2 regions of the Streptomyces poriticola genome follow, and region 2 is predicted to be linked to the other one. Evidence: riboswitches for the same ligand, from Rfam matches in the RefSeq annotation. Region 2 holds a riboswitch; the other holds the start of a gene.
What was found. A riboswitch is a leader RNA that binds a small molecule or an ion and turns the genes downstream of it on or off. The one in region 2 is predicted to bind cobalamin.
Positions count from the first base shown of each region.

Region 1: it holds a riboswitch for cobalamin, as region 2 does, so the genes downstream of both, metE (5-methyltetrahydropteroyltriglutamate--homocysteine S-methyltransferase) here and V5O46_RS20040 (energy-coupling factor ABC transporter permease) in region 2, are expected to answer to the same signal.

Region 1 covers NZ_JBAGKH010000004.1:360,003-364,402, forward strand. Annotated here, with positions in the region: gene V5O46_RS09270 (metal ABC transporter solute-binding protein, Zn/Mn family) at 1-163, opposite strand, end outside; gene V5O46_RS09275 (metal ABC transporter permease) at 112-990, opposite strand; gene V5O46_RS09280 (metal ABC transporter ATP-binding protein) at 987-1,622, opposite strand; cobalamin riboswitch at 1,746-1,975, shown strand; gene metE (5-methyltetrahydropteroyltriglutamate--homocysteine S-methyltransferase) at 2,140-4,400, shown strand, end outside.
Region 2 covers NZ_JBAGKH010000016.1:14,598-18,997, reverse strand. Annotated here, with positions in the region: gene V5O46_RS20055 (ATP-binding cassette domain-containing protein) at 1-450, opposite strand, end outside; gene cbiQ (cobalt ECF transporter T component CbiQ) at 447-1,196, opposite strand; gene V5O46_RS20045 (energy-coupling factor ABC transporter substrate-binding protein) at 1,197-1,535, opposite strand; gene V5O46_RS20040 (energy-coupling factor ABC transporter permease) at 1,532-2,242, opposite strand; cobalamin riboswitch at 2,273-2,457, opposite strand; gene V5O46_RS20035 (potassium channel family protein) at 2,527-2,997, opposite strand; gene V5O46_RS20030 (voltage-gated chloride channel family protein) at 3,111-4,400, opposite strand, start outside.

The sequences.
Region 1 (4,400 bases), on a different contig from region 2:
TGGTGGCGACGACGACCGGGGCGTCGCCGCGCTTCGGGCCGGCCGCGCCCTTGTCCTCGGTCGCGGGCTCGTCCGAGCCGCAGGCGGTGGCGGTGAGGGCGAGCGCCGCGCTCAGTGCGACGAGGGCAGGGACACGGACGGTGCGGACGCGGATGCGCGCCATGAGCTGATTCTCCGTTCGGGGACGAGATGGACGGCCAGGACCACGGCCCCGGCCGTCAGGACGAGCACGGGTCCGGGGGGCCAGTCGAGCTTCAGCGCGACGAGGAACCCGGTGAGGTTCACGACGACGCCGATGCCGACGGCCCAGGCGGTGATGGACTTCAGGGAGGTGCCGAGCCGGCGGGCGGCCAGCGCGGGCAGCAGGGTCAGCGCGTCGACGAGCAGCGCGCCGGTCAGTTTGATGGCCCCGGCCACGGACACCGCGACCAGGACCAGCAGGAGCAGGGTGAGCAGGTCGACGCGGACCCCGGAGGCGAGGGCGACCTCGCGGTCGTGCAGCAGCAGGCCCAGGTCCCGGCGCCGCCACCAGAACAGCCCCGGTACGACGACGGCGAGCGCGCCCAGCAGCCACAGGTCGGCCGTGCCGACGGACAGGATGGAGCCCCAGAGCAGGGCGAACGCGCCCTGTGCGTTGACGCCGGACACCGCCAGCACCAGCAGGGCGGCGGCGATCGCCAGACTCATCAGCAGGCCCATCGCGCCGGACAGGCCGTCCGGGGTGCGGGCCAGCGGCGCCACGCCGGCGCCCGCGAGGGCACAGGCGACCAGGGCGCACAGCATCGGGTCCAGGCCGGTCAGCAGCCCGACGGCGATGCCCAGCAGCGCGACGTGCATCATCGCGAACCGCACCGGCATGATGTCCAGCCCGACGATCACCACTCCGACGACGGGCAGTCCGACCGCGGCCAGCAGCAGGGCGGCCCCGGCCCGCTGCACGGGCAGGAGCTGGAGGAGCTCCGCGACGTCGGCGGCGAGGTGGACGGTCACCGCGCCTCCCTGATCCGTCCGGCTGCCATCTCCAGCACCCGGTCGCAGCGGTCGGCGAGCGCCCGGTCGTGGGTGACGACGACCACCGTCACCGGAAGGGACAGCAGCACGTCGGCGGCCTCCTCCTGCCCGGCGAAGTCGAGCGCGGCCGTGGGCTCGTCGGCCAGCAGCACCCCCGCCCCGGCGGCGACGCAGCCGACCGCACGGGCCAGGTACATGCGCTGCAGCTGCCCGCCGGACAGGGTGTGCAGCGGACGCCCGGTCAGGGAACCGACGCCGAGCCGGTCCGCGGCCTCCACGGCCGGTGCGGAAGCGCCGGAGCTGGCCAGCAGCTCGCTCGCGAGCAGCGGGAACCGGCCCGCGGCGGGCTTCTGCGGGATCCAGGCGCAGGCCCGGCGCCGCCACGCCCACTCGGCCGGTGTCGCGGTGCCCCGGCCGCCGACCAGGATCTGTCCGCCGGCCCGGCGGTGCAGGCCCAGCACGGCGCGGACGAGCGTGGTCTTGCCCGATCCGTTGGTGCCGGTCAGCGCCACCCGCTCGCCCGCGGTGACGTCCAGGTCCACTCCGCGGACGGCCTCGACCCGGCCGTGCCGGCAGGCGACGTCGCGCATCCGGACTTCCAGCCCGTTCATCACACCTCCCGTTCGTCTGATGAGAGCAGTCGGGGCGGAAGGGCGATGGGTTCCCGGCCGGCGGTGTCCCACTTCGCCTTCCGGATTCTGGACGCGGTCCGGCGCGCCGGCGGAACTGCCCGTAGTCTGTGCGGTGCAGCTGGTTCGCCCCGTCCGCCAGGCGGGATGCGTCGCAAGAGGGAACCCGGTGGGAATCCGGGACTGCCCCGCAGCGGTGAGCGGGAACGACCGCCGTCATACGCACTGGGCCCGAGGTACGGGGCCTGGGAAGCGACGGCCAGTAGGTGTTCGCGTCGATGGACGGCGCTGACGTGCCCGCGAGTCCGAAGACCTGCCATCTGCCCGCGCGCGAACCACTCGGGCGCGGACATCCCGGTGACCTCGAGGGCGGGTCGGCGAACACACCAGGCGGAGGAGCGCGCTTGCCGCGCACGGTCGTCCCGCCGGGTCCGTCGTCCCTTCGCGCTCTCGTCCCGTCCCCGGGATCTCAGGGATTCATCTCGCGAAGGAGATCTCCGTGACAGCGAAGTCCGCAGCCGCGGCAGCACGGGCCACCGTGTACGGCTACCCCCGCCAGGGCCGGAACCGGGAACTGAAGAAGGCGGTCGAGGGCTACTGGAAGGGCCGGACCGCCGCCTCCGACCTGCACGCCACCGCCGCCGAACTGCGCCGCACCAACTGGCAGCAGCTCGCCGGGGCCGGCCTCGACGAGGTCCCGACCGGCGACTTCTCGTACTACGACCATGTCCTCGACACCAGCGTGATGGTCGGCGCGATCCCCGAGCGGCACCGGGCCGCCGTCGAGGCGGACGCCCTGGACGGGTACTTCGCCATGGCCCGCGGCACCCAGGACGTGGCGCCGCTGGAGATGACGAAGTGGTTCGACACCAACTACCACTACCTCGTCCCGGAACTGGGCCCGGACACGGTGTTCACGGCGGACCCGGCCAAGCAGGTCGCCGAGCTGAAGGAGGCCCTGGCACTCGGCCTGACGGCCCGCCCGGTCCTCGTCGGACCCGTCACCTATCTCCTGCTGGCCAAGCCCGCGCCCGGCGTGGCCGCGGACTTCGACCCGCTGACCCTGCTGGACCGGCTGCTCCCGGTGTACGCGGAGGTGCTCGCCGACCTCCGCGCGGCCGGCGCCGAGTGGGTGCAGCTGGACGAGCCCGCCCTGGTCCAGGACCGCACCCCGGCCGAGCTCAACGCCGCCGAGCGCGCCTACCGCGACCTCGGCCGGCTCACCGACCGGCCGAAGCTGCTGGTCGCCTCCTACTTCGACCGGCTCGGCGATGCGCTGCCGGTGCTCGCCAAGGCGCCGGTGGACGGGCTCGCGCTGGACTTCACCGAGGCCGCCGCCGCCAACCTGGACGCGCTCGCCGCGGTCGGCGGGCTGCCGGGCAAGCGGCTGGTCGCCGGTGTCGTCAACGGCCGCAACATCTGGGTCAACGACCTGGGCGCGTCCCTGACCACGCTGGGCACCCTGCTGGGGCTGGCCGACCGGGTGGACGTGTCGGCGTCCTGCTCGCTTCTGCACGTCCCGCTCGACGCCGCGACGGAACGGGACATCGAGCCGCAGATCCTGCGCTGGCTGGCCTTCGCCCGGCAGAAGACCGCCGAGATCGTCACCCTCGCCAAGGGCCTGGCCCGCGGCACCGACGCCATCGGCGCCGAACTCGCCGCCAACCGGGCCGACCTGGCCTCCCGGGCCAGCTCCCCGATCACCCACGACCCCGCCGTGCGCGCCCGCACCGCCGCCGTCACCGAGGCCGACGCCCGCCGCTCCCAGCCGTACGCGGAGCGCACCGCCGCCCAGCGCGCCCACCTCGGGCTGCCGCTGCTGCCGACCACCACGATCGGCTCCTTCCCGCAGACCGGCGAACTGCGCACCGCCCGGGCGGACCTGCGCACCGGCCGTATCGACGCGGCCGGCTACGAGGAGCGGATCAGGGCCGAGATCCAGGAGGTGATCTCCTTCCAGGAGAAGGCCGGCCTGGACGTCCTGGTGCACGGCGAGCCCGAGCGCAACGACATGGTGCAGTACTTCGCCGAGCAGCTCACCGGCTATCTGGCCACCCAGCACGGCTGGGTGCAGTCCTACGGCACCCGCTACGTCCGCCCGCCGATCCTGGCCGGTGACATCTCCCGCCCCGAGCCGATGACGGTGCGCTGGACGAGGTACGCCCAGTCGCTGTCCGACCGTCCGGTCAAGGGCATGCTGACCGGCCCGGTCACCATGCTCGCCTGGTCCTTCGTCCGCGACGACCAGCCGCTCGGGGACACCGCACGCCAGGTCGCCCTCGCCCTGCGCGACGAGGTCGGCGATCTGGAGGAGGCCGGCACCTCGGTCATCCAGGTCGACGAGCCGGCCCTGCGCGAGACCCTGCCGCTGCGCGCCGCGGACCGGCCGGCGTACCTGACGTGGGCGACGGAGGCGTTCCGGCTCACCACGGCCGGGGTCCGCCCCGACACCCAGATCCACACGCACATGTGCTACGCCGAGTTCGGCGACATCGTGCAGGCCATCGACGACCTGGACGCCGATGTGATCAGCCTGGAGGCGGCCCGTTCCCATATGCAGGTCGCCCGCGAGCTGGCCGCCCACGGCTACCCGCGCGAGGCCGGCCCCGGCGTGTACGACATCCACTCCCCGCGCGTCCCGAGCGCCGAGGAGGCCGCCGAGCTGCTGCGCACCGGCCTGAGGGCGATCCCCGCCGAGCGGCTGTGGGTCAACCCGGACTGCGGTCTGAAGACCCGCGCCTGGCCGGAGACCCGGGCCTC
Region 2 (4,400 bases):
CCGCTTGCGCTGCCCGTACGACAGCAGATGCGTCGGCCGGTCGGCCAGCGCGGCGATGTCCAGCGCGGCCAGCGCCTCGCCCACCCGGTCCCGCACCTCGGGGTCCGGCAGCCCGAGGTTGAGCGGCCCGAACGACACGTCCTGCGCCACGGACGCGGCGAACAGCTGGTCGTCCGGGTCCTGCACCACCAGCTGCACCGTGGTCCGCAGCCGGGTCAGCCCCTTGCGGTCGTAGGTCACCGGCTCGCCCGCCACCGTCAGCCGGCCCGTACGGGGCTTCAGCCCGCCGCTGAGCAGCCGCATCAGTGTGGTCTTGCCGCTGCCGTTGCGGCCCAGCAGCGCCAGCGCCCGCCCCTCGGGCACCCGGAAGTCCAGGTCGCGCAGTACGGTGGGCCCGTCCTCGTACGCGAAGGAGGCGCCCCGCAGGGCGACGAGCTCGGAGTCGCTCACGTCAGCGGCCTTTCCAGTAGGAAGGTGAGGACGGCCAGCACCGCGAGCAGCACACAGCTCGCGGCGGTGAACGGCACCGACACCCGGGCCTCGGGCACCAGCACGCGCAGCGTGCCGTCGTAGCCGCGCCCGGCGAGCCCCGTCTGCAGCCGCGCCGCCCGGTCGAAGGACCGCACGAACGCCGTGGCGCCGAGCCCGGCCAGTGAACGCCAGGCCGCGGCCCGCGAGGTGTGCCCCAGCCGGGCCGCCTGCGCCTGCCGCACCCGGCGCACCGAGTCCAGCAGCAGAAAGCTCATCCGGTACGTCACCAGCGCCACGTCGACCACCGGTGCGGGCACCCCGGCCCGCACCAGCCGCGGCAGCAGGTCGGACATCGGGGTGGTGAACGCGAACAGCAGCACCCCGAGCGAGGCCGCCGAGGTGCGCAGCAGCAGCCCGCCCGCCCGCGCCGGACCGCCGTCGGCCGGTGACAGGAACGCGTCCGGACCGCCGACCTGCACCAGCAGCGGCAGCGCCCCGGTGACACAGAAGCCGAGCGGCACCCGCCAGGCCCGCCACAGCCGGCGCGCCGGCACCCCCGCCGGGCCGAGCAGCACCGCGAGCGCCGTCACCAGCACCAGTGCCGCGCCCGGCCAGGGCGGCAGCGAGATCGCCAGGAGGGTCAGGCCCAGCCCGAGCACGGCCTTGTCCACGGGATGGCGGCGGCGCCAGCGACTGCTGTGCGCCGCCGCGTCGATCGGCAGCACTCAGTCCCCGGCGGGGGCGTCCTGCGGGGCGGCCAGGGCCCGTTCCTCGCCCTGCCGCCTGCCCCGGCGCAGCCCGAAGTAGTAGGCCAGCACCCCGGCGCCGAGCGCCGCCTGCAGGGCGAACAGGGCGGACTCGATCTCCCCGGACGGCGGTTCGTACAGCGGCGAGAACCACGGCTCGTAGTCCGGGTCGATCTCGGTGATCGCCGTCTCCGCCTCGCCGTCCGCGCCGGCGAACGGCTCCTCCTTGTGGTCGCCGAGCCCGAACACGAGCGGGATCACGGCGAGCGCGGCCACCGCGAGCAGCAGCAGGGCGTTGATCCGTGTGTTGCGCTTCACTGGGCCACCGCCTCCTGGTCGGCCTGCTCGGACTTCTTCTTCGGCCTCGTCAGCAGCACGCCCAGCCGGGTCAGTTCGCCCTTGCTGGAGCGCACCAGCAGCCGCATCACCAGCACCGTGAGCAGGCCCTCACTGACCGCGAGCGGGACCTGGGTGACGGCGAAGATCGAGCCGAACTTGCCGAGCGCGCCGGCGAAGCCGCTGCTCGGGTCCGGGAAGGCCAGCGCCAGCTGCACGGAGGTGACGCAGTAGGTGGACAGGTCGGCGACGAACGCGCCGAAGAACACCGCGACCATCAGCGGCACGTCGTAGCGGCGCAGCAGCTTGTAGACGGCGTATCCGGCCCAGGGGCCGACGATCGCCATGGAGAAGACGTTGGCGCCGAGCGTGGTCAGCCCGCCGTGCGCCAGCAGCAGCGCCTGGAACAGCAGGGTGATGGTGCCCAGCACCGCCATCACCGGCGGCCGGAACAGGATGGCGCCCAGCCCGGTGCCGGTCGGGTGGGAGCAACTCCCGGTGACCGAGGGCAGTTTCAGCGCGGACAGGACGAACGTGAAGGCCCCGGAGGCGCCGAGGAGCAGAGTGCTCTCCGGATGCTCCCTGACCTCGCGGGTGAGTGACCGTACTCCGTGGACGACGAACGGCGCAGACGCGGCGCCCCAGGCGACCGCGTGCGCCGGAGGCAGAAAGCCCTCGGCTATGTGCATGGCTCGGCAGACCCTCTCCAGCACCTCGTGGATGGTTGACGCGCCTCGGCCGGTCTCCTGGCTGACGGGTACCACCGCCCGCACTCCGCCTTCCCGGGTCCGTGAGGACCCAGTGGCTGCCCGCGAGGGCCGGAGCCGGACTTCCCGATCACAGTGGCGAGGGCCGCACCGGCATCACACCGGATTTCCCGTTCACCGAGGCGTGGTGACAGTAGTGCGGCGGGGTCCCGCTGACAAGGGCGTGCCCGGCGCTCGGAACGAGGTCACGCGCCCGATGTGCGCCGTCACCCGGGCCGGTCGCGGTCGGTCCGTTCCGCCCGCCGGACCGCCAACTCGCGCATCCACTGGCCCAGCGCGGTGGCGCCGGCGGTGAGGAACACGAAGGTGTACAGGATCTGCACGATGGTCACGACGCGGGCCGTCTGGCCCCGCGGGGTGATGTCGCCGTAGCCGACGGTGGCGAGCGTGACCACGGTGAAGTACAGGGCGTCGAGCCGGGTGTGCAGCCCCGAGAACTGGCCCGGCTGATGGGACAGCGCATAATACGCGGCGGCGAAGACATGTACGGCCAGTACGGTGAGCAGGGCGATGGCCAGGCCGGGCCGGGCGCCGGGGCGTTCGGCGAGCACCTGGCGGACCTGGCGCAGCAGCAGCAGCGCGACGAGCGTGAGCACCAGGCAGAACACCACCCAGCTCAGCACGGGGTGCTGCGGGCCGAGATGGTCCAGCGGCAGCAGGAAGTAGGCGACGACCACGAGCGCGGCGAGGACCGTGCGCGGCAGCCAGGAGCGGGCGGTCCGCCAGGAGCCCGGCCAGGGCCTCCGCCGGGAGCCCCTCCCGAAGTCCCGTCGGGAGTCCCGTCGGCCGGTCACCGGGCCGCCCCCGCCGCCCCGGCCGTGTCCGTCGCCCCCTCGGGCCGCTGCCGCCGCACCAGCTGGCCGACGATGAAGGCGACGACCGACGCCGCGACGATCAGCGGCATCTGCTCGGCGGCGTCCCCGCCGAGCAGGAGCGCCGCCAGCACCGCGCTGGCCAGCGGCAGCCCGGTGGTCGCGGACGCCGCGGCGGCGATCCCCAGTCCCAGGGCCGGCGCCGTACCGAACCCCGGCAGCCCGGAGAAGGCCGTGGCCGTCGCCGTGCCCAGCAGCACCGCGGGGAAGATCGGGCCGCCCCGCAGACTGCCCAGCGAGACGGCCCACGCCAGCCCCTTGCAGGCGACCAGCGCGACCAGCGCGCCCACCGACCAGGCGTGCGGATCCGCGGCGAGCTCGGCCAGCGTGGCCTGCCCGGACAGCGCGGCCTCGGCCGGGGAGCGGCCCGTGATCAGGGCGTAGGCGGTGATACAGACACCCACGGCGGTGGCGCAGGCCACGGTGCGGGCGGCCTTGCTGCCCCGCCGGGTGAAGCCGACGGTGGAGCGGCCCAGTTCACGTCCCAGGGTGACCAGCACCGCGATCAGCGCCGCCACCGGCAATCCCCACAGGAAGTCGCCGACGTCCGGACCGGCCGCCGACGGGAGCTCGCCCAGCGCGAGTGCACCGGTCTCCAGGCCCGTCCAGTCGCCGAAGCCGGTGAACACCAGCGCGCCCGCGGCGCTGGCCAGCAGGCAGGGCAGCAGCAGTGCCACCAGCCGGGCGCCGCCCAGCCCGGCCCCCTCGATGAGCAGCACCGCCGCCGCGATCGGCCCACCGAGGATGGTGGAGATGGCCGCGGTGGACCCGGCCGTCGCCACCACCGCCCGCGCCTTCGCATCCGCCGCGGCCGACCGCCGCACCGCCAGCAGCGCCAGCCCGCTGCCGATCGCCAGCAGCGGCGCCTCCGGGCCGAGCACCACCCCGAGCGGCAGCGTCGCCAGCGCGGCCAGCACCGTGCCGGGCAGCTCCTTCGGACCGACCGGCGCACCGCCCAGACCGTTCACCGGCAGATGGCCGCCCGAGCCCGGGACCCGGGTCACGATCGGTGCCAGGATCAGCCCGGCCAGCACCAGCGCCGGCAGCGGCCACCACCAGGGCGGCCCGGCGTAGCCGAGCGCCTCGGGCGCCGACTCCCACACCCAGTGCTGGAGCAGGTGCTGGAGCCCGACGAAGAAGAAGCACGCGAGGGCGATCGGCACGCCCAGCAGCACACACAGCAGCAGCAACCGCAGATAGCCGCGGCT